2 regions of the Streptomyces sp. NBC_00234 genome follow, and region 2 is predicted to be linked to the other one. Evidence: predicted binding sites of a transcription regulator. Region 2 holds the regulator's gene; the other holds the start of a gene.
What was found. Region 2 encodes HspR, which represses chaperone genes until heat shock. Its sites were predicted from a motif close to TTGAGNNNNNNNNNCTCAA; they were not measured.
Positions count from the first base shown of each region.

Region 1: a site for HspR is predicted at 6,996-7,014, ahead of lon (endopeptidase La). Genes of this name have one in related genera too.

Region 1 is NZ_CP108101.1:5,459,852-5,469,963, forward strand. Features, by position in the region: gene OG230_RS24225 (HAMP domain-containing sensor histidine kinase) at 1-249, opposite strand, end outside; gene OG230_RS24230 (response regulator transcription factor) at 246-983, opposite strand; gene OG230_RS24235 (spermidine synthase) at 1,216-1,893, opposite strand; gene OG230_RS24240 (hypothetical protein) at 2,015-2,650, opposite strand; gene OG230_RS24245 (hypothetical protein) at 2,647-3,969, opposite strand; gene OG230_RS24250 (ABC transporter ATP-binding protein) at 3,966-4,745, opposite strand; gene OG230_RS24255 (zf-HC2 domain-containing protein) at 4,742-5,641, opposite strand; gene OG230_RS24260 (RNA polymerase sigma factor) at 5,638-6,240, opposite strand; gene OG230_RS24265 (isochorismatase family protein) at 6,290-6,874, opposite strand; gene lon (endopeptidase La) at 7,037-9,460, shown strand; gene OG230_RS24275 (polysaccharide deacetylase family protein) at 9,579-10,112, opposite strand, start outside.
Region 2 is NZ_CP108101.1:3,874,693-3,884,804, forward strand. Features, by position in the region: gene OG230_RS16825 (hypothetical protein) at 39-683, shown strand; gene OG230_RS16830 (peptidoglycan-binding protein) at 716-1,558, shown strand; gene OG230_RS16835 (hypothetical protein) at 1,570-1,824, shown strand; gene OG230_RS16840 (heat shock protein transcriptional repressor HspR) at 1,903-2,355, opposite strand; gene dnaJ (molecular chaperone DnaJ) at 2,357-3,550, opposite strand; gene grpE (nucleotide exchange factor GrpE) at 3,644-4,294, opposite strand; gene dnaK (molecular chaperone DnaK) at 4,291-6,147, opposite strand; gene OG230_RS16860 (sugar transferase) at 6,445-7,131, shown strand; gene OG230_RS16865 ((Fe-S)-binding protein) at 7,226-9,493, shown strand; gene OG230_RS16870 (FG-GAP repeat domain-containing protein) at 9,808-10,112, shown strand, end outside.

The DNA.
Region 1 (10,112 bases), 1.6 Mb from region 2:
GTAGTCGCCGTGCGAGATGGACCGGGCCACGGCTCTCATCTCGTCCAGCGGCGCGGTCAGGCCGTGCGCCACGAACTGGGTGATCAGCAGGGTCGCGATCACGGAGAACACCGTGATGAACCGGAACTCGGTCCGTGTCCGCAGGGCCACGATCAGCAGCCCTGTGGTGATGAACACCGAGATCACGACCAGCGTGCCCAGCTTGGCCTTGATCGAGAACGGCCTCAGTCTGCAGCCGGGCCCGTTCATGGCGCGGGGGTCTCCAGGGCGTAGCCGACGCCGTGGACGGTACGGATCCGCTCGGCGCCGATCTTCCGGCGCAGGGCCTTGATGTGGCTGTCGACGGTACGGGTGCCGGAGGCGTCCGCCCAGTCCCAGACCTCGGCCAACAGCTGCTCACGGGAGAGCACCGCACGCGGCGTGTTGGCCAGGCAGACCAGCAGGTCGAACTCGGTCGGCGTGAGGTGGACGTCGTCCGCCCGCACCCGGACCCGGCGCTGCGCGTGGTCGATCTCCAGCTCCCCGAGGCGCAGGATGCCGCTCCGCGGGGTCACCGCGGCGAGCGCCGCACGCTCGACCCGGCGCAGCAGGACGTGCACCCGGGCCGCCAGCTCGCGCATGGAGAAGGGCTTGGTCATGTAGTCGTCGGCGCCGACGCCGAGCCCGACCAGCATGTCGGTCTCGTCGTCGCGCGCCGTCAGCATCAGGACCGGCACCGGGCGCTGGGCCTGCACGCGGCGGCAGACCTCCAGACCGTCGAAGCCGGGGAGCATGATGTCGAGCACCATCAGATCGGGCTGCCATGCCTCGGCCGCGTCCACGGCCGCGGGGCCGTCGAGCGCGGTCTGCACGAGGAAGCCCTCGGCGCGGAGTCTCGCGGCAATGGCGTCCACGATCGTGGAGTCGTCCTCGACCACCAGGACCCGGCGCTGCGCGCCCGGGGTGGCCGCGACGCCGTTGTGGGTGGTGTGTGTCTGTTCCATCGCCCCGCCCCTGCCCGTTCTCGCGGGAGCCATTCCCCCGGAGGCACGGTCTTCGCTTGTGAATTTCGTGGGTGATCCCATGTGCCGGTCAGCAGCGTAAAGGCAGCGGACGGTCCACGGCTACGCAGGGTGTTGTCCCGTCCGGCCGGTTCCACCCCTCGGGGAGGGTGGATCGTCGGCCTTGTGGGGCTTGGCCCTTGACATAAGGGCGATGTGTATACCGGGTGGGGGGTCAGTCGGTCCGCAATGCGAGATGGACCACGTCCGGCACACCTCGGGCAACGGCTACTTCTTCCGTGCGTACTGCGCTGAATCCGGCATTCCGCAACGCTTGTTCGAAGGTGGGGGAGGGCTGCGCGGACCAGACGGCGAGCACTCCGCCCGTCGTGAGACGCTTCCGGCAGGCCGTCAGGCCGGCTGCGGAATAGAGGCTTCCGTTGTCCTCCGTGACGGTCCAGTCGGGGCCGTTGTCGATGTCCAGACACAACGCGTCGTAACGCTCCGTGGTCGTACGCAGGTGCTCGACCAGGTCCGTGTGCGCGATCTCGGTCCGCGGATCGGCAAGTGCCGGGCCGGAGATCCGGTCCAGCGGTCCTTCCCGGTGCCAGTCGACGATGGCCTGTTCCCGCTCCACGACGACGATCCGCCCCCAGCGGGCCTCCTCGGCCGCCCGGACGAGCGAGAAGCCGACGCCGAGACCGCCGATGAGCACGGCCGGAGCGACGCGTCCTGCGGGCAGCGCCGCGAGGGCCGCGTCGATCAGCAGCCGCTCGGACCGTCCGTCGGAGGTGTCCATCAGGAAGCAGCCGTTGGCGATGATCTCGAAGTCGTCCCCACGCTCACGCAGGACGACCTCGCCGAACGGTCCTTCGCGGCGGTCGATGGTGACGGGGGCGAGGCTGGCGGACATGACGTGGCTCTCCGGTCTCCGGTGGTGACGGTCGGTTCGACGAACCATCCTGGCCCGCCGGACCGCCCGGTGCCAGCAGATTTGGGTGCCGGCGGGGAGGGGCACCGGAGCACGCTCGCGCTCAGCCGGGCTCCGGTCGCGCGCCGCGCACCACGAGGAGCGCCGCCCCCGCCGCGTACACGCTCAGGGCGACGGCCCACGCAGCCGGCTGCGGCCCCGGCTGCATCGGCCACGCCCAGAACGCCGCCGCGCCGCCCGGGGCGCGGGGCGCCGCGAGGTAGACCGCGCCGCCGTAGACCGTCATCGGCAGCCAGCTCAGACGGGCCCCGAGCAGGGCGGCGGCGGCTGCGGTGAGCCCGGTCGCACCCAGCACGTTGCGGACCATCCCGGGGGCGCCGAACTCCTCCGGATGTCCCGGTACGGCCAGCGCGAGAGCGCCCGCGGCGAGAGCGGTCAGGGCCAGCAGATGGAACAGCCGGCGCGGCCACCACCGGCGCACGGCGGTCCGGTCCAACTCCTCGGTGTGCGCGTACGTGCCGGTGCCGATGGCGGCGGACGCGAGCAGCGGGGCGAGGACCAGGACGGGGACACGCGCGGAGTGGTCGAAGTACGGCCGGTCCTCCAGCCAGTCCGCGGCCCAGGCCGCGAGCAGGACGATGCCGGTCAGGGCGGCGGCGGTGAGCGGCAGGGCGCGGGAGCGGAGATAGAGGACGGGGAGGGCGGGGGCGCGTACGGAGCGGCGCGCGGGAGCGGTCACAGGAGCGGGACCTTCCTCGGGTCACAGCCGTGGCGCGAGGCCAGATAGCGGCCGAGCCAGATCCTGCGGTCGGCGTCGGGCATGGCGGTGAGACGGGCCAGATAGGCCGGATGCGAGGGCTCCTCCGCTCGGGGGCCCTCCTCGGCCCCGGGGACCAGCCAGCTCAGAACGGCCTGGTCGGTGGCCCACAGCCGGGCTGCGCTCGGCGCGTCCTCGTCGTACATCCGGTCCGGGCAGTCGCGGGCCATCAGGTTGAACACGGTGTCGGTGGCGTAGTCGTCGGGGCGGAGGATCTCGTTGCGTACGACGGTCCACCCGCGGGTCAACGACGGCAGCGCCGACTCACCGCCGCCCGGGCTGACGGCCGGGTCCACGTACCGGACCGGCGCGCCCGGCACCCCCTCCAGGCGGGAGAACATCCCGGCCAGCGCCTCCGAGGCATGGGGCAGCAAGGGCTCGTCCAGCCCGCTCAGGCAGATCTGGGGGGTGGTGTCCCCGCACACCAGCCGGGTCGCCGCCGGGTCGGTCCGGAACAGGCCGGGGCCGGTATGCACGATCAGCGGCGCCACCGACGCGGCCACCACGAGCGGCACGACGGCGAGGAACCGGCGCCGGGCCGCGTACCCCAGCACCAGGGCGAGGGTGAGCCCGCCGAGCCAGGCCGCCATGACGGGCCCGAACCACCACACGGGGATCCCGGTCGGGGTCTCCGCGGGGGCCAGGAACCGGACGTCGGAGGAGAGGTAGGTAGGAGCGCCCAGGGAGATGTACGTGACCGCCGCGACGACCGGCGCGGTCAGCCGCCACCGGCACACCCGACCCGCCACGAAGCCCAGGAACGCCGCGCACACCAGGAAGCAGGCATCCGCGAGGGCGAGCGTGAGCGAGGGGCCGCCCGCGCCGGTGTACGGCCAGGTCGCCGCGAACGTCACGGCCAGGGCGACGAGATACCCGGCGACCGCCCACACGGCGATGGGCGCGGCGGCCGTCACCAGCCGCGTCAGCCGGCTGCGCGGGACCGACAGCCACAGGCCGTCCGTCCGGCGGCGGTGCTCGCGACCGCCCTGCCAGCAGCCGGCGGCGGCCGTGAGCGGGCCGGCGAGCAGGGTCGCGCCGGAGTGCAGCAGGCTCTGGGTCTCGGCCCAGTCCCCCTGCCAGCTGCCCGCCTTGGCGGCCATGGTCACGAGGAGAGTGAGAGCGACGGCGGGCCCCGTCCAGGGGGCGAACCCCCGCCGGAACTCCGCGGTCAGTGCGGCCCGCGCCGGGCGGCCGTCCGGCCGGTGCCGGGTGCCGTCCGGTGGGCCCAGTACGTCCGTCATCGGGCGGGCACCGCCGACCGGTGGGCACGCAGCGCCGCCGTGTAGCCGCGCTCGACGGGACTGGCGTCGGGGCCGCCCGTCCCCACCGCCTCGTCGCCCAGCCCGACGAGCTCGGCGGTCGTGCCCCGGTAGGCGACCCGGCCCGCCTCGATCAGCGTCACATCGGTGCACGCGGCGGCGACGTCCTCGACCAGGTGGGTGGAGACGATCACGGTGGTCGTGTTCCCCAACTCCTTCAGCAGCGCACGGAATTCGACCCGCTGCTCCGGATCGAGGCCGGCCGTCGGCTCGTCGAGCAGCAGCAGCTCCGGTTCGTTGACGATCGCCTGCGCGATGCCGACCCGGCGGATCATGCCGCCCGACAGGGTCTTCACCTTGGCGTCGATCCGGTCCGCCAGGCCGACGCGGTCCACGGCGCGTTCGACGGCGCCGGTGGTGACCGCGCCGTCCATCTCCTTGAGCCAGGCGACGTACCCGACGAATTCGCGGACCGTGAAGCCCGGGTAGTAGCCGAACTCCTGCGGCAGATAGCCGAGCCTGCGCCGGACCGCCGCACGGTCGCGGTGCCGGGACGCGTCCCCGACGTCGTGGCCCAGCAGCTCCACCCGCCCCCCGGCGGGTGGAGCCACGGTCGCCAGTACGCGGATCAGCGAGGTCTTGCCCGCGCCGTTCGGCCCGAGGAGGCCGTGCACCCCCGTCGCGAAGTCGAGGTCGACGGCGTCGAGCGCGGTCTTCCTGCGATGCCGGACGGTCAGTCCGGTGACCCTTGCGTTCACGACGTCTCCAGATGGTCGAAGGATCTACGGCGTACGGCGAGAAGGGCCGCACACGCCACGGCTCCGGCGGCCCAGCCGCCCTGGACGCCGGGCCCGGTGAAGTACGGGGCGGCTTCGGCGGCCGGAGTGGAAGCCCCCTGGGGTGAGGCATAGACGGTGGGAAGGGCGACGGCGAAGGCCCAGCAGGCGGCGACGGTCGCGGCGCCCGCCCGGCAGCCGACGTACGAACCGAGGGCGAGGGCCGCGAGTGTCAGCGCCAGTCCGGGCAGCAGCCACGCCACGGCGCCGGGCCCGCCCGCCGCCTCGGGCAGCGCGGCCCCGACGAGCGTCAGGGCCGGGATGCTCGCCCCGAGGACCGCGGCGGTCCTGGTCAGGAGCAGCCTCAGGCCGCCCGACGGGGTGGCGGCGGCGATCTCGTGCAGGGGGTCGGCATGCCGCCCGTACGAGACGAACACCCCGGCGAGCGGCAGCACCGGCGCGACGACGAGGAGCAAGGGCCGGACCGCCCCGCCGAGCCCCGCCCCGTACGCCAGGGCGAGGGCGCCCGTGGCGACCAGGACGAGCGCCGTCAGCCAGGGCCCGCGCAGGGCCGGCCCGGCGGCCCAGAGCACGCGGGCCGCCCGGGAACCGGGCCGGACGCGGAGCCCGCGCGTGACGTGCCACGGGCGGGGGGTGGGCGCCCGCCGAGGGGCCGCCGCCAGCACGCCGGCCCGGATGTCCGCCAGGACCGCCCCCATGCCGTCCCGGCTCCCGACCGCCGACGACACCCGTGCCGCACAGCTTCCGCACGCCTCGACGTGCTTCTCCAGCGACCAGGCGTCCGTCTCCGCGGCCGTGCCCGCCGCGTACCCGGCGGCCAGCTCCTCGTCCACGTGCCACGCATGCGTACGCCTCATGCCGTACCTCCCAGCGGATCGTGGTCCGAGGCCAACAGGTCCAGGGCTGCGCGCAGTTCACGTCGGGCGCGCATGGCCCGCGTCTTGACCGTGCCCTCCGGTATGCCGAGCAGCCGGGCGGTCTCGCGCGTCGTCAGGCCGTCGATGACCGTGGCCCGCAGCACCTCCCGCAGCTCCGGGGAGATCCGGTCGAGGGCGGTGCCCAGGTCGCCGTACTCCAGTCCGGCCAGCACGCGTTCCTCGGCCGAGGGCGCGGGGGAGGGCGCGACGGCGCCCCAGCCGGTGTCACCGGACCGAGCCGCTCGTGCCCCCGCCCGCTGCGCGTCCACCAGCCGGCGGGCCGCGATCACCCACAGCCAGCCGCCGACCCGCGCGCCCTGGTGCGATCCGGCGGACTGCCAGGCCGTCACGAAGGTGTCCTGCAGTACCTCCCGTACGGTCTCCGCGTCCCCGCACCGCCGGCTCAGCCGGGCGTGGAGCCAGCCGGCGTGCCGGTCGTACAGCGTCGCCAGGGCGCTCGCGTCCCCTTGAGCGACGGCGCGCAGCAGCGCGGCGTCCTCATCGTTCCCCTCGGCCCCCGAGGGGCGCAGCAGCCTCACATCTCCTCTATCGACGGCCGGGACGTGTCCGGTTCACCGGCCGGGAGATTCAGTGCGAACGCGGGGACAGGGCCGCGAACACGACGTCGGCGGCGCGCGCGGTGACCTCGGCCTCGTTGCTGATGGCCCAGGCTGCGACGCGCGAGGCCGTGGCGGCCGGGATCTCCTCGCTGATTCCGGGCGCCGCCGGAATGTCGTGCGTCGCGTGGGCGTCGTACGGGAGGACGACGCGATAACCGCGTGCCAGGGCCCCGCGTGCCGTGGCCTGGACGCACATCTCGGACATCAGGCCGCAGACGGCGAGTCCCCGCACTCCGTGGCCGGCCAACAGGCCGCCCAGCGGGGTTTCCTCGAATCCGTCGTCCCGGGACTTGCGGACGACGGCCTCGCCGGGGCCCTCCCCGACCGGGAAGTGGAGCTCCCAGCCGGGGGTGTGGGGCTCGTCGCCCGCTCCGGCCGGCCCGTCGTTCTGGATGTGCACGACGAGCGCCCCGCTCTGCCGGGCCCGCGCGATCAGTCCGGCCGTCCGGTCCAGGAGCAGGGCGGCCCCGGGGACGGCTCGGTCGCCGGTGACGGAGGTGGACTGCACGTCCACCACGAGGAGGGCCTGGAGGGGAATACCGGAAGAGGTCATGACGTCATCATGGCGACCCCACTCCGACGCCCTCCACGTGATTTCGAGCCGTGGGGCCGGCCCCGACGGGTGATCGCTGAGAGCGAACAGGGCCTGGGGAACATTCGGTGGCTCAGGAGCATTGAGTCCACATAGCTCAACTTGACTGCCGAAGGGGAGATCATGGCTACGGAGTCCAAGGCGTTCACACCGATCGATCTGCCTGTGCTGCCGCTCGACGACGAGGTAGTGCTGCCCGGAATGGTGGTGCCGCTGGATCTGTCGGACACGGAGGTACGGGCTGCCGTGGAGGCCGCCCAGGCCGCCGCGCGCGCCGATGGCGGCAAGCCCGAGGTGCTGCTCGTCCCGCGTATCGACGGGACCTACACGGGGACCGGCGTCCTCGGCACCGTCGAGCAGGTCGGCCGGCTCTCGGACGGAGACCCGGGTGCGCTCATCCGGGCCCGTGACCGGGTGCGGATCGGTGCCGGGACCAGTGGGCCCGGCGGAGCGCTGTGGGTGGAGGGGACCAGGGTCGACGTGCTCGTCCCGGACCCGCTGCCCGGCTCCGCCGTGGAACTGGTCAAGGAGTACAAGGCCCTCGCGACCAGCTGGCTGAAGAAGCGCGGTGCCTGGCAGGTCGTGGACCGGGTGCAGCAGATCGAGGACATCTCCGCGCTCGCCGACAACTCCGGTTACTCGCCGTTCCTGACCACGGCCCAGAAGGTGCAGCTCCTGGAGACCGCCGACGCGGTCGCCCGGCTGAAGCTCGCCATCCAGTGGCTCGGTGAGCACCTCGCCGAGCAGGACGTGGCCGAGTCCATCGCCAAGGACGTCCAGGAAGGCGTCGACAAGCAGCAGCGCGAGTTCCTGCTGCGGCGCCAGCTCGACGCCGTACGCAAGGAGCTGTCGGAGCTCAACGGCGATCCGGAGGACGAGTCCGACGACTACCGGGCGCGCGTCGAGGCCGCCGAACTTCCCGAGCACGTCCGTGAGGCCGCGCTCAAGGAGGTCGAGAAGCTGGAGCGCTCCTCCGACCAGAGCCCCGAGGGCTCCTGGATCAGGACCTGGCTCGACACCGTCCTCGAACTGCCGTGGACCGAGCGGACCGAGGACGCCTACGACATCCCGGGCGCCCAGCGCATCCTCGACGCCGAGCACGCGGGCCTCCAGGACGTGAAGGAGCGGATCACCGAGTACCTGGCGGTGCGCAAGCGGCGCGCCGACCGGGGGCTGGGCGTCGTCGGCGGCCGGCGCGGTGGCGCCGTGCTGGCGCTGGTGGGTCCGCCGGGCGTCGGCAAGACCTCGCTCGGGGAATCCGTCGCGCACGCCATGGGCCGCAAGTTCGTCCGTGTCGCGCTCGGCGGTGTCCGGGACGAGGCGGAGATCCGGGGCCACCGGCGTACGTACGTGGGCGCCCTGCCCGGTCGCATCGTCCGGGCCATCAAGGAGGCCGGTTCCATGAACCCGGTCGTCCTGCTCGACGAGATCGACAAGGTCGGCTCGGACTTCCGGGGCGACCCGGCCGCCGCCCTCCTGGAGGTCCTCGACCCGGCGCAGAACCACACCTTCCGCGACCACTACCTGGAGGTCGAACTCGACCTCAGCGACGTCGTCTTCCTGGCGACGGCCAATGTCCTCGACGCCATCCCGGAGGCCCTGCTCGACCGCATGGAGCTGGTCAGGCTCGACGGGTACACCGAGGACGAGAAGGTCGTCATCGCCCGCGACCACCTGCTCCCGCGCCAGCTGGAACGGGCCGGTCTGGAGAAGGACGAGGTCACGCTCGACGAGTCCGCGCTGCGCAAGCTGGCCGGCGAGTACACCCGCGAGGCCGGCGTCCGCAATCTGGAGCGGGGCGTGGCCCGGCTGCTCCGCAAGGTCGCGGCCCAGCACGAACTGGGCGACCGCGAGCTGCCGTTCACCGTCACCGACGAGGACCTGCGGGGCCTCATCGGACGCCCGCACCACGTTCCGGAGTCCGCGCAGGACCCGGCCGAGCGCCGCACCGCGGTGCCGGGCGTGGCCACCGGGCTCGCGGTGACCGGCGCGGGCGGCGACGTGCTGTTCGTCGAGGCGTCGCTGGCCGACCCGGAGACCGGCGCGTCCGGACTGACCCTGACCGGTCAGCTCGGCGACGTCATGAAGGAGTCCGCGCAGATCGCGCTGAGCTTCCTGCGGTCGCACGGCGCGGAGCTGGAGCTGCCTGTCGCGGACCTGAAGGACCGCGGCGTGCACATCCACTTCCCGGCGGGTGCGGTGCCCAAGGACGGTCCGAGTGCCGGCATCACCATGACGACCGCGCTTGCCTCGCTGCTGTCCGGCAGACTGGTTCGTACGGACGTGGCGATGACCGGTGAGGTGTCGCTGACCGGGCGGGTGCTGCCGATCGGCGGGCTGAAGCAGAAGCTGCTGGCCGCGCACCGTGCGGGGATCACCACCGTGGTGATTCCCAAGCGGAACGAGGCCGACCTGGACGACGTCCCGGCCGAGGTCCTCGACGGCCTCGACGTGCACCCCGTGACGGACGTCCGCCAGGTGCTGGAGATCGCTCTCGCCCCGGCCTCGGCCGGGCTCCGGGAGCAGAGGGTCCCGGCCGCGGCGTGAGTGCCACGCGGTGACGGGCGTGGCGTGACGTGCACGGCCGGTACGGACGGCCCGTTCTCCCCGGTGGGGAGGGCGGGCCGTTCCGCGTGGGCGCGCCCCGAACCCGGGCGGGCACGTCCTACGGCCGGTAGACCGTGCCCGGAACCGGCTCCGCCGGGGCCATCAGCTGGGGGACCGTCACGAAGGTGTAGCCGCGCTTCTTCAGTGTGTCGATGATGCCCGGCACCGCGGGCACGGTGCCCTTGTAGATGTCGTGCAGAAGGATCACGCCGTCCTTGCCGGCCTGGTCGAGTATCCGCTTCCTGATCAGCGCCGAGTCGTTCGTGGAGTAGTCCTTCGCCGTCGCGCTCCACAGGATCTGCGACAGCCCCAGCTCCTTGCAGATCCTGGACACCGTGTCGTCGGTGCGCCCCTGCGGCGGTCGCATCAGCCGCGGCTTCTTGCCGGTGATCGCCACGATGGCGTCCTGCGTCTTCTCCAGCTCGGCCCGTATCTCGGCGGGCTCCCGGTCGGTCAGGACCTCGTGCGACCAGGTGTGGTTGGCCACCTCGTGCCCCTCGGCCTCGATCCGGCGCACGGTGTCCGGGTGCTTGAGCACGTGCTTCTCGCCGAGCAGGAAGAAGGTGGCGGGCACCTTCTTCTCCTTGAGGAT
Region 2 (10,112 bases):
GCACGCCCCCTCTCCGGACCACCAGGAGGCCCTTCGTCATGTCCCTGCTCACCCCGCTCGGCGGCCTGCCGTACCCCCAGCCCACCGACGCCGCCAACGTCCCGCTGCACCTCCAGTCCCTCGCCGAATCCGTGGACGGCCGCACCGTGCTGCGGTTCGCCGACGCCGCCACCCGGGATGCCAAGGTGAACGCACCGGTCGCCGGCATGCTGGCGTGGCTCACCACCCCCGGCCGGTACTTCCACTACACCGGAACCCAGTGGCACCCGGTCGTGCCCGGCCCCGTGCACAAGGCCAACTCCACGATCGGCACCACCGCCTCCACCACCTACGCGGAGACGCTCACCGGCTCGACCGGAGACCCCACGGCCGTCACCTTCACCGCACCGCCCTCGGGCTCGGTCCTCGTGTCGGTGGGCGCGCGCATCAGCGGCACGGCGGCGGGGGTGTCCTGCCTGATGTCGGCGAACGTCCGTACCGGTACGACGCTCACTCTCGCCGCTGCCGATACCCGCGCCGCCATCGGCAGCGGTACGAGCCAGAGTTCCGGCTCGACCCAGTTCCAGGTCAACGGCCTCGCGGCAGGCGCCGTCTGCACCGCGACCGCCGCGTACAAGTCGGCCGCCACCACGAACACCGCCACGTTCGCCTACCGCTTCGTGACCGTGACACCCCTGACCTGACCCCGGCGCAATGTGATGTGAGGAGCCCGCCCGTGGCCGTACCCCTCTCCCCCGACGCCCTCGCGCGCGCCCTGCGCCGCGAGGGCGTCCGCGTCGCCGAACACGGCGACTGGCAGACCCACAACCGCAACCACAAGGGCGCCTGGGGCCCGGTGCACGGCGTCATGCTGCACCACACCGCGGGCACCAACAGCCTCGCCCTGTGCCGGTCGGGCACACCGGATCTGCCCGGTCCGCTCTGCATCGGGCTGGTCGCCAAGGACGGCACCGTCCACCTGGTCGGCTACGGGCGAACCAACCACGCGGGCCTCGGCTCGTCCGCCGTCCTCGGCGCCGTACGCACCGAAGCGGCCCTGCCCGCCCCGGGACCGGACGCCGTGGACGGCAACGCGCGCTTCTACGGCTTCGAGATCGAGAACCTCGGCAACGGCCGCGATCCCTATCCCGAGGCTCAACTCGACGCCTCCGACCGGCTGTCCGCCGCACTGTGCCGCACACACGGCTGGACGGCGCGGAGCGTGATCGCGCACAAGGAGTGGACCCGACGGAAGATCGACCCGTCGTTCTCCATGGCCTCGATGCGCGGCCGGATCGCGACCCGCCTCGGCTCGGCACCCACCGTGGAGCCGTACGAACCGTTTCCTGGCGCCGCGTTCTTCGTACCCGGGCGGACCAGCCCGCTGATCACGAGGGCCGGTATCCGGCTCGTCGCCGAGGGCTGCGGCCGGTACGACGTCGGGCCAGGCCCGGTCTGGGGAGAGGCCGACCGGCGCTCGTACGCCGCCTGGCAGCGCGAGCTCGGCTACAGCGGAGGCGCGGCGGACGGCGTCCCGGGGCGTGCCAGCTGGGACCGACTGCGCGTCCCCCGTATCTGAGGAGGTCCGCGATGACGCAGTCCGAGGCCGATGGCATCGCTCGGGAACTGGAGCGCCTGCACCGCTCCGTCGACGTAGGATTCGCCACCACCCGGGGCGACTTGGCGCTGCTGCTGCAGCGTGTCGACCAGACCGACAAGGCGCTGGACGATCACGAGGAGCGCCTCGAAGCACTGGAGCGCACCCGATGGCCGCTGTCGTCCCTGGCCGCGGTGACCTCGTGCACGGCGCTGGCGCTCACCCTCTGGCAGGGCTCCGGAAAGTGACCCTGCACGCGAAAAAGGCCCGTGGTCCCCGACATCCGTCGGTGGCCACGGGCCTCTCGTGCGTGACAGCGGATGCGGCTAGTCCGTAGCCCTCTTGGGCTTCGGACGCCACACCACCAGCGCGCTCGCCTGCTGGACGTCCTGGTACGGGACCAGGTCACGGCGGTACGAGGCGTGCACCTGGGCCTCGCGCTGCTGCATGGCCACCGCCGCCCCGTCGACCGCCGCCGAGAGCTCGGCGACGCGCTGCTGGAGCGCGGCGACCTGGTTCTCCAGCTCGATGATGCGTTTGATGCCGGCCAGGTTGATGCCCTCGTCCTGCGACAACTGCTGGACGGTGCGCAGCAGTTCGATGTCGCGGGCCGAGTAGCGCCTGCCGCGCCCGGCGGTGCGGTCCGGGGAGACCAGGCCGAGGCGGTCGTACTGGCGCAGCGTCTGCGGGTGCAGGCCCGAGAGCTGGGCCGCGATCGAGATCACGTACACCGGTGATTCGTCGGTCAGCTGGTACGGATTACGTCGACGGCCGTCCATCTCAAGCTCCCTTCGCAGCCTGGAACAGCTCCGCCCGCGGGTCCTCCTCCGCGGTCGCCTTCCGGTATGCCTCCAGTGCGTCCCGGGCCTCGGGTGCGAGGTCCTTGGGCACTGCGACCTCCACGGTGACCAGGAGGTCGCCGCGGGTGCCGTCCTTGCGGACCGCACCCTTGCCGCGGGCGCGCATCGTACGCCCGTTGGGGGTGCCGGCCGGAAGCTTCAGGGTGACCGGGGGGCCGCCGAGCGTCGGGACCTTCACCTCGCCGCCGAGCGCCGCCTCCGTGAAGGAGACCGGCACGGTGACCGTGAGGTTGTCGCCCTTGCGGCCGAAGACGGGGTGGGCGTCGACGTGCACGACGACGTACAGGTCGCCGGCCGGTCCGCCGCGTTCGCCCGGGCTGCCCTTGCCGCGCAGCCGGATGCGCTGGCCGTCCAGGACACCCGCCGGGATCCTGACCTGCATGGTGCGGGCCGACTTCGCCCGTCCGCTGCCCTTGCAGACCTCGCAGGGGTCCTGGGCGATGAGGCCCCGGCCCTTGCAGTCCACGCAGGGATCGGTGAGCGAGAAGCCGCCGCCGCTGCCGCGCGACACCTGTCCGGTGCCGACACAGGTCGGGCAGACCCTCGGGGTGCCGTTCTTGTCGCCGGTGCCCGAACACGCCTTGCAGGGTGCCTGGCTGGACATCCGCAGCGGGACGGTGGCCCCGTCGACCGCCTCGGTGAAGCTGAGCGTCACCTCGGACTCGATGTCCTGGCCGCGCCGGGGCTGCACACGGGTGCCCGCACCGCCGCGGTTGAAGAGACCGCCGAAGACGTCTCCCAGCCCGCCGCCGCCGCCGAACCCTCCGGCGCCGCCGGCCTGGCCGCCGCCACCGCCCGGGGCACCTCCGAAGAGGTCGCCCAGGTCGAAGTTGAAGTTGCCCCCGGCGCCGCCGGGACCGGCCCGGAAGCCTCCGTTGCCGAAGAGCGCGCGGGCTTCGTCGTACTCCTTGCGCTTCTTGCTGTCGCCGAGGATGTCGTTCGCCTCGGAGATCTCCTTGAAGCGCTCCTCCGCCTTGGCGTCACTCTTGTTGGCGTCCGGGTGGAACTCGCGGGCGAGCTTCCGGTACGCCTTCTTGACCTCGGCGTCGGTGGCGTCCTTGGGGACGCCGAGAACCTTGTAGTAGTCCTTCTCGACGAAGTCCTTCGTGCTCATCGACGTCCCTCCTTCCGGACGATCGGCCGAGGAGCCGGCCCGGGGGCCGGGCTCCTCGCCGGTCGGTGTGCACCGAGTTGGTCAGACCTGATGTCAGACCTCCTCCGTGCCACCGCTCTCCTCGTCGTCTGTCTTCTCTTCCTTCGCCGTTGCCGGCGTCGCGCCGGGCTGCGGCTCGGCCACGGCCACCCGCGCGGGGCGGATGGTGCGCTCGCCGATGCGATACCCCGGCTGCAGGATCGCCACGCAGGTCGTCTCGGTGACGTCCGGCGCGTACGAGTGCATCAGGGCCTCGTGGATCGTCGGGTCGAAGGGCTCGCCCTCCTTGCCGAACTGCTGGAGGCCCATCTTCGCGGCGACCGTCTCCAGGGACTCGGCCACCGACTTGAAGCCGCCGGTCAGCTCGCCGTGTTCCCGCGCGCGGCCGACGTCGTCGAGCACGGGCAGGAGCTCGGACAGGAGACCCGCGACTGCGATCTCCTTGACCGTGACCCGGTCCCGCTCGACGCGGCGGCGGTAGTTCTGGTACTCGGCCTGGAGCCGCTGGAGGTCGCCCGTGCGCTCGCTGAGCGCGGTGCGGACCTGGTCCAGCTGTGCCGTCAGGCCAACTGTCTGTACTGAGTCCCCGGCCGGGGACGCCTCCTCCTCCGGAGAGGGGGTGGCGTCCTTCGGCTCAGCTCCGTCAGGGGTGGCGCCGGAGGGGACGTCAGGCTTCTCCTCGAAGCCCGGAGTCTCCTCGGTCACACCGCACCGCCCTTGGTGTCCTTCTCGTCGTCGACGATCTCGGCGTCGACCACGTCGTCACCGTCGGCCTGGGCCTGACCGGCGCCCGGAGCGTCCGCACCCGGCGTCGCACCCTCGGCCTGGGCGTTGGCGTACATCGCCTGGCCGAGCTTCTGGGAGACGGCCGCGACCTTCTCGGTGGCGGTACGGATCTCGGCGGTGTCCTCGCCCTTGAGCTTTTCCTTCAGCTCGGTGAGGGACTCCTCGACCTCCGTCTTGACGTCGCCCGGAACCTTGTCCTCGTTGTCCTTGAGGAACTTCTCCGTCTGGTAGACGAGCTGCTCGCCCTGGTTACGGGACTCGGCGGCCTCGCGACGGCGGTGGTCCTCGTCCGCGTACTGCTCGGCCTCTTCGCGCATCCGGTTGACCTCGTCCTTCGGCAGCGAGGAGCCACCGGTGACGGTCATCTTCTGCTCCTTGCCGGTGCCGAGGTCCTTGGCAGCGACGTGCATGATGCCGTTGGCGTCGATGTCGAACGCGACCTCGATCTGCGGCACGCCACGCGGGGCCGGCGGCAGACCGGTGAGCTCGAACATTCCGAGCTTCTTGTTGTACGCCGCGATCTCGCGCTCGCCCTGGTAGACCTGGATCTGCACGGACGGCTGGTTGTCCTCGGCCGTCGTGAAGATCTCGGAGCGCTTGGTCGGGATGGTCGTGTTGCGCTCGATGAGCTTCGTCATGATGCCGCCCTTGGTTTCGATACCAAGCGACAGCGGCGTGACGTCGAGGAGCAGAACGTCCTTGACCTCGCCCTTGAGGACACCGGCCTGGAGCGAGGCGCCGATGGCGACGACCTCGTCCGGGTTCACGCCCTTGTTGGCTTCCTGACCACCGGTGAGCTCCTTGACGAGCTCGGCGACGGCCGGCATACGGGTCGAGCCACCGACGAGAACGACGTGGTCGATCTCGGAGAGCTGGATGCCCGCGTCCTTGATGACGTTGTGGAACGGGTTCTTGCAGCGGTCCAGGAGGTCAGCGGTGAGCTGCTGGAACTGGGCGCGCGTGAGCTTCTCGTCCAGGTGCAGCGGGCCCTCGGCCGACGCCGTGATGTACGGAAGGTTGATCGTGGTCTCCGTCGAGGAGGACAGCTCGATCTTCGCCTTCTCCGCGGCCTCGCGGAGACGCTGGAGAGCCATCTTGTCCTTGGACAGGTCCACGCCGTGACCGTTGGCGAACTGCTTGACCAGGTAGTCCATGACGCGCTGGTCCCAGTCGTCACCACCGAGGTGGTTGTCACCGTTGGTGGCCTTCACCTCGACGACGCCGTCGCCGATCTCCAGGAGGGACACGTCGAAGGTGCCGCCACCGAGGTCGAAGACGAGGATCGTCTGGTCGTCCTTGTCGAGCCCGTACGCCAGCGCGGCGGCGGTCGGCTCGTTGACGATACGCAGGACGTTCAGGCCCGCGATCTCGCCGGCCTCCTTGGTCGCCTGACGCTCGGAGTCGTTGAAGTACGCCGGGACGGTGATGACCGCGTCGGTCACCTTCTCGCCCAGGTAGGACTCGGCGTCACGCTTCAGCTTCTGCAGGATGAAGGCGCTCATCTGCTGCGGGTTGAAGCTCTTGCCGTCCAGGTCGATCTTCCAGTCAGTGCCCATGTGGCGCTTGACGGAGCGGATGGTCCTGTCGACGTTCGTGACCGCCTGGCGCTTGGCGACCTCGCCGACGAGCACCTCACCGTTCTTCGCGAAGGCGACGACGGACGGCGTGGTCCTGGCGCCTTCGGCGTTGGTGATGACGGTGGGCTCGCCGCCTTCCAGAACGCTCACGACGGAGTTAGTCGTGCCCAGGTCGATGCCGACCGCACGTGCCATTTCAATTCCTCCAACTGACTACTTGAGTGGATCTGACTCAAGGATGCATGACACCCGCCCCAGAGTCAACAGACCTGAGTCAGGGCGACTCAACTAACGTGCTCGCATGGGCTCTCACCAGCGGCTTTACCCTGGAAGCCCCCGCGCGTCACCGCGCACCTCGCGCCCCACGGGGCGACACCCGCCCCCTCATGTGCGCCACACACCCCGACCCACCATCGCACCATGGGATCGTTCTGTCACAAAATGCCGTGAGCCGGTCAAAACCGGCACGTCACCGATCTCCGGGCAGGTGCGATGCAGAACGCGAATCGGACTGCGGTACGAACGAGGGCGCACACGGGCTCCCCGACGGCGGAGGCGGCGAGAACCACCGTGGCCGCCCTCACCCGCGCCGCGGCCCGCACCCTCGACTACGCGACGGCCCGACTGACGGCCAAGCGGCTCCTCGACCTGACGCTCGGCACGGCACTTCTGGTCCTCGTCGCACCGGCGCTCGCCGTGGGCGCCCTCGCGCTCGCCGCACGGCGCCCGCCCGGCGGCGTACTGCTCCGCGAACCCCGGACGGGGCTCGACGGCAGACCCTTCGAGCTGCGCTCCCTGCGCACCCGCCGCTGCCGGCTCGACCTGCTGTCCCGGCTCCCCCATGTCGTACGGGGAGAGCTGTCCCTCGTCGGCCCGGCGCCCCTCGCCCCCGGCGACCCGCGGACCCGGGGGCCGGGCGCCAGGCACTGGCGACAGGAGCTGCGGCCGGGCCTGACGGGCCTCGCGCAGGTGCGGGCCCGCTCCGGGATGCCCTGGGACGAACCGGCCCTGCTCGACCAGCACTACGCCGAGCACCACCGGGTGGGACTCGACCTGGCGATCCTGGCGGAAGCCGTACTCCTCCCACTGCGCGCGGCCCTGCGGCGGCGGCCTCGCGGCGGCAAGGGGTACCTGAGCGACGCAGATCACCGCCTGCCCGGCTACAGCGTGGCGGAATAAGTGGATAGTGTCGTCACAGACTCATTAAGTTACTGCTTAGTAATCCGTAATCATTGGTGTACCCCAACCCCTCGCAGGCCCGAGGAGCCCCCAAATGCAACTCGCCGCGATCATCGTGTCGCTGGTCATCACGGTGGTGGCCGTCGCGCTTTTCGGCCGCGCCATCGCGCAGATCTACCGCTTCGTGCGCCTTGGTCAGCCCGTTCCCGCGGGCACCCGCACGGGTGACCCCACACAGCGCACCATCACGCTGGCCAAGGAGTTCCTCGGCCACACCCGTATGAACCGCTGGGGCATCGTCGGCTTCGCGCACTGGTTCGTGGCGGTGGGCTTCTTCTCGCTGCTGCTCACGATCGTCAACGCCTTCGGCCAGCTCTTCCAGGCCGACTGGCTGATCCCGTTCATCGGTGACTGGCTGCCGTACGAGATCTTCACCGAGTTCCTCGGCCTGATGACGGTCCTCGGCATCGTGACGCTGATCGTGATCCGGCAGCTGAGCAGGCCGGACAAGGCGGGCCGCAAGTCCCGCTTCGCGGGCTCCAAGACCGGCCAGGCGTACTTCGTCGAGGCCGTCATCCTCATCGTCGGCGTCTGCATCATGACGCTGCGCGGCCTGGAGGGTGCCCAGCACCACGTGACCAGCTGGGAGCCCGGCTTCTTCGCCTCGTACCCGCTGGTCGCCGCGTTCGACGGTCTGAGCCTCGGCACGCTGCAGCAGATCACCTACTTCGTCGCGGCGCTCAAGATCGTCACGTCCTTCACCTGGATGATCACGGTCTCGCTCAACACCAACATGGGTGTCGCCTGGCACCGCTTCCTCGGCTTCCCGAACATCTGGTTCAAGCGGAACGCCGACGGCGCGGTCGCCCTGGGCGCACTGCAGCCCATGACCTCGGGCGGCAAGGAGATCGACTTCGAGGACCCGGGCGAGGACGACGTCTTCGGCGTCTCCCAGGTCGAGCAGTTCTCCTGGAAGGGCATCCTCGACTTCTCCACGTGCACCGAGTGCGGTCGCTGCCAGTCGCAGTGCCCCGCCTGGAACACCGGAAAGCCGCTGTCCCCCAAGCTCCTCATCATGTCGCTGCGCGACCACGCGCACGCCAAGGCCCCGTACCTGCTCGCAGGCGGCGGCAAGGACATGGAGGGCAACGAGAAGGCCACGGCCGAGCAGCTCAAGGACGTCCCCGCCTCGGCACTCGCCGAGGCCGAGCGCCCCCTCATCGGCACCGCCGAGGAGAACGGCGTCATCGACCCGGACGTCCTGTGGTCCTGCACCAGTTGCGGTGCGTGCGTGGAGCAGTGCCCGGTCGACATCGAGCACATCGACCACATCGTCGACATGCGCCGCTACCAGGTGATGATCGAGTCCGCGTTCCCGTCCGAGGCGGGCACGATGCTCAAGAACCTGGAGAAGAAGGGCAACCCCTGGGGGCTTGCCAAGAAGCAGCGCGTCGAGTGGACCAAGGAGGTCGACTTCGAGGTCCCGATCGTCGGCAAGGACATCGAGGACCTCTCCGAGGTCGAGTACCTGTACTGGGTCGGCTGCGCGGGCGCTCTCGAAGACCGCGCCAAGAAGACCACGAAGGCGTTCGCCGAACTGCTGCACATCGCGGGCGTCAAGTTCGCGATCATGGGCGGCGACGAGAAGTGCACCGGTGACTCCCCCCGCCGCCTGGGCAACGAGCCGCTGTTCCAGCAGCTCGGCCAGGAGAACGTCGCGATGCTGAACATGGCGTTCGGCGAGGACGACGAGGACGAGGCGACGAAGAAGCCCAAGTCGTCGAAGAAGATCGTCGCGACCTGCCCGCACTGCTTCAACACCATCGCCAACGAGTACCCGCAGCTCGGCGGCGAGTACGAGGTCATCCACCACACGCAGCTGCTCCAGCACCTGGTGGACGAGGGCAAGCTGATCCCGGTGACCCCGGTCGAGGGCCTGATCACGTACCACGACCCGTGCTACCTGGGCCGTCACAACAAGGTCTACACGCCTCCGCGCGAGATCATCGCGAGCGTTCCGGGTCTCCGGAACGAGGAGATGCACCGCCACAAGGAACGCGGCTTCTGCTGCGGCGCCGGTGGTGCCCGGATGTGGATGGAGGAGCGGATCGGCAAGCGCATCAACAACGAGCGTGTCGACGAAGCCCTCTCCCTCAACCCGGACATCGTCTCCACCGCCTGCCCGTTCTGCCTCGTCATGCTGACCGACTCGGTCAACGGCAAGAAGAACGACGGCCAGGCCAAGGAGTCGATCCAGGTGGTCGACGTCTCGCAGCTGCTGCTGGAGTCCGTGAAGACCCCGGCGGACCCGGCAGGCGAGACGGAAGCAGCGGACGCGCCGGAGCCCGAACCGGTGAAGTAGTCCCGCTGTCGAACTGACGGAAGCGGCCGGACCTGCCTCGGGGGCAGGACCGGCCGCTTCCGTGTGTGCCGGGGCATCCGCCGGTGACCGGCCGCTTCCCCGTACGAGGAGGGACTTCCGCGTACGCCCCGGGGGCACGCGTCCGCCGCGATCCGGTGCTCGCGTGTGATCGGGGACATGTACGCGACGGAACATCTGAAGCATCATGTGGGCCGAACACCTTCGAACGCGCCGGATCGCCCCGCCCCACCGCATCTGCCGGACCGGGCCGGATCTCCACGCATCGCGGCGCACCACGACGGATGAGGGACCCCGTGCGGACACGCATCACCACGGCCGCGGCGAGCGCCACGGCCGCCAGGACGACGGCAAGGGCCACCGCCGGCCGGCCCGCTGCCGCGCGGCCCGCCGCTGCCAGGACCGTGGCCGTCAGGGCCACGACGGCGCTCGTGGCGAGCGGCGCCTGCCTGCTCCTGCTGACGGCCTGCGGAGGCCCCTCCTCGGCCCACGCCCCCTCGTCCGCACCCGCCGCCGATGCGGGCAAGAACGGCGACGCACCGCCCGAGGCCCTCGCCGGCCGCGGGGACGTCCCCCGTATCCCGGTCCCGCGCGGCAAGGG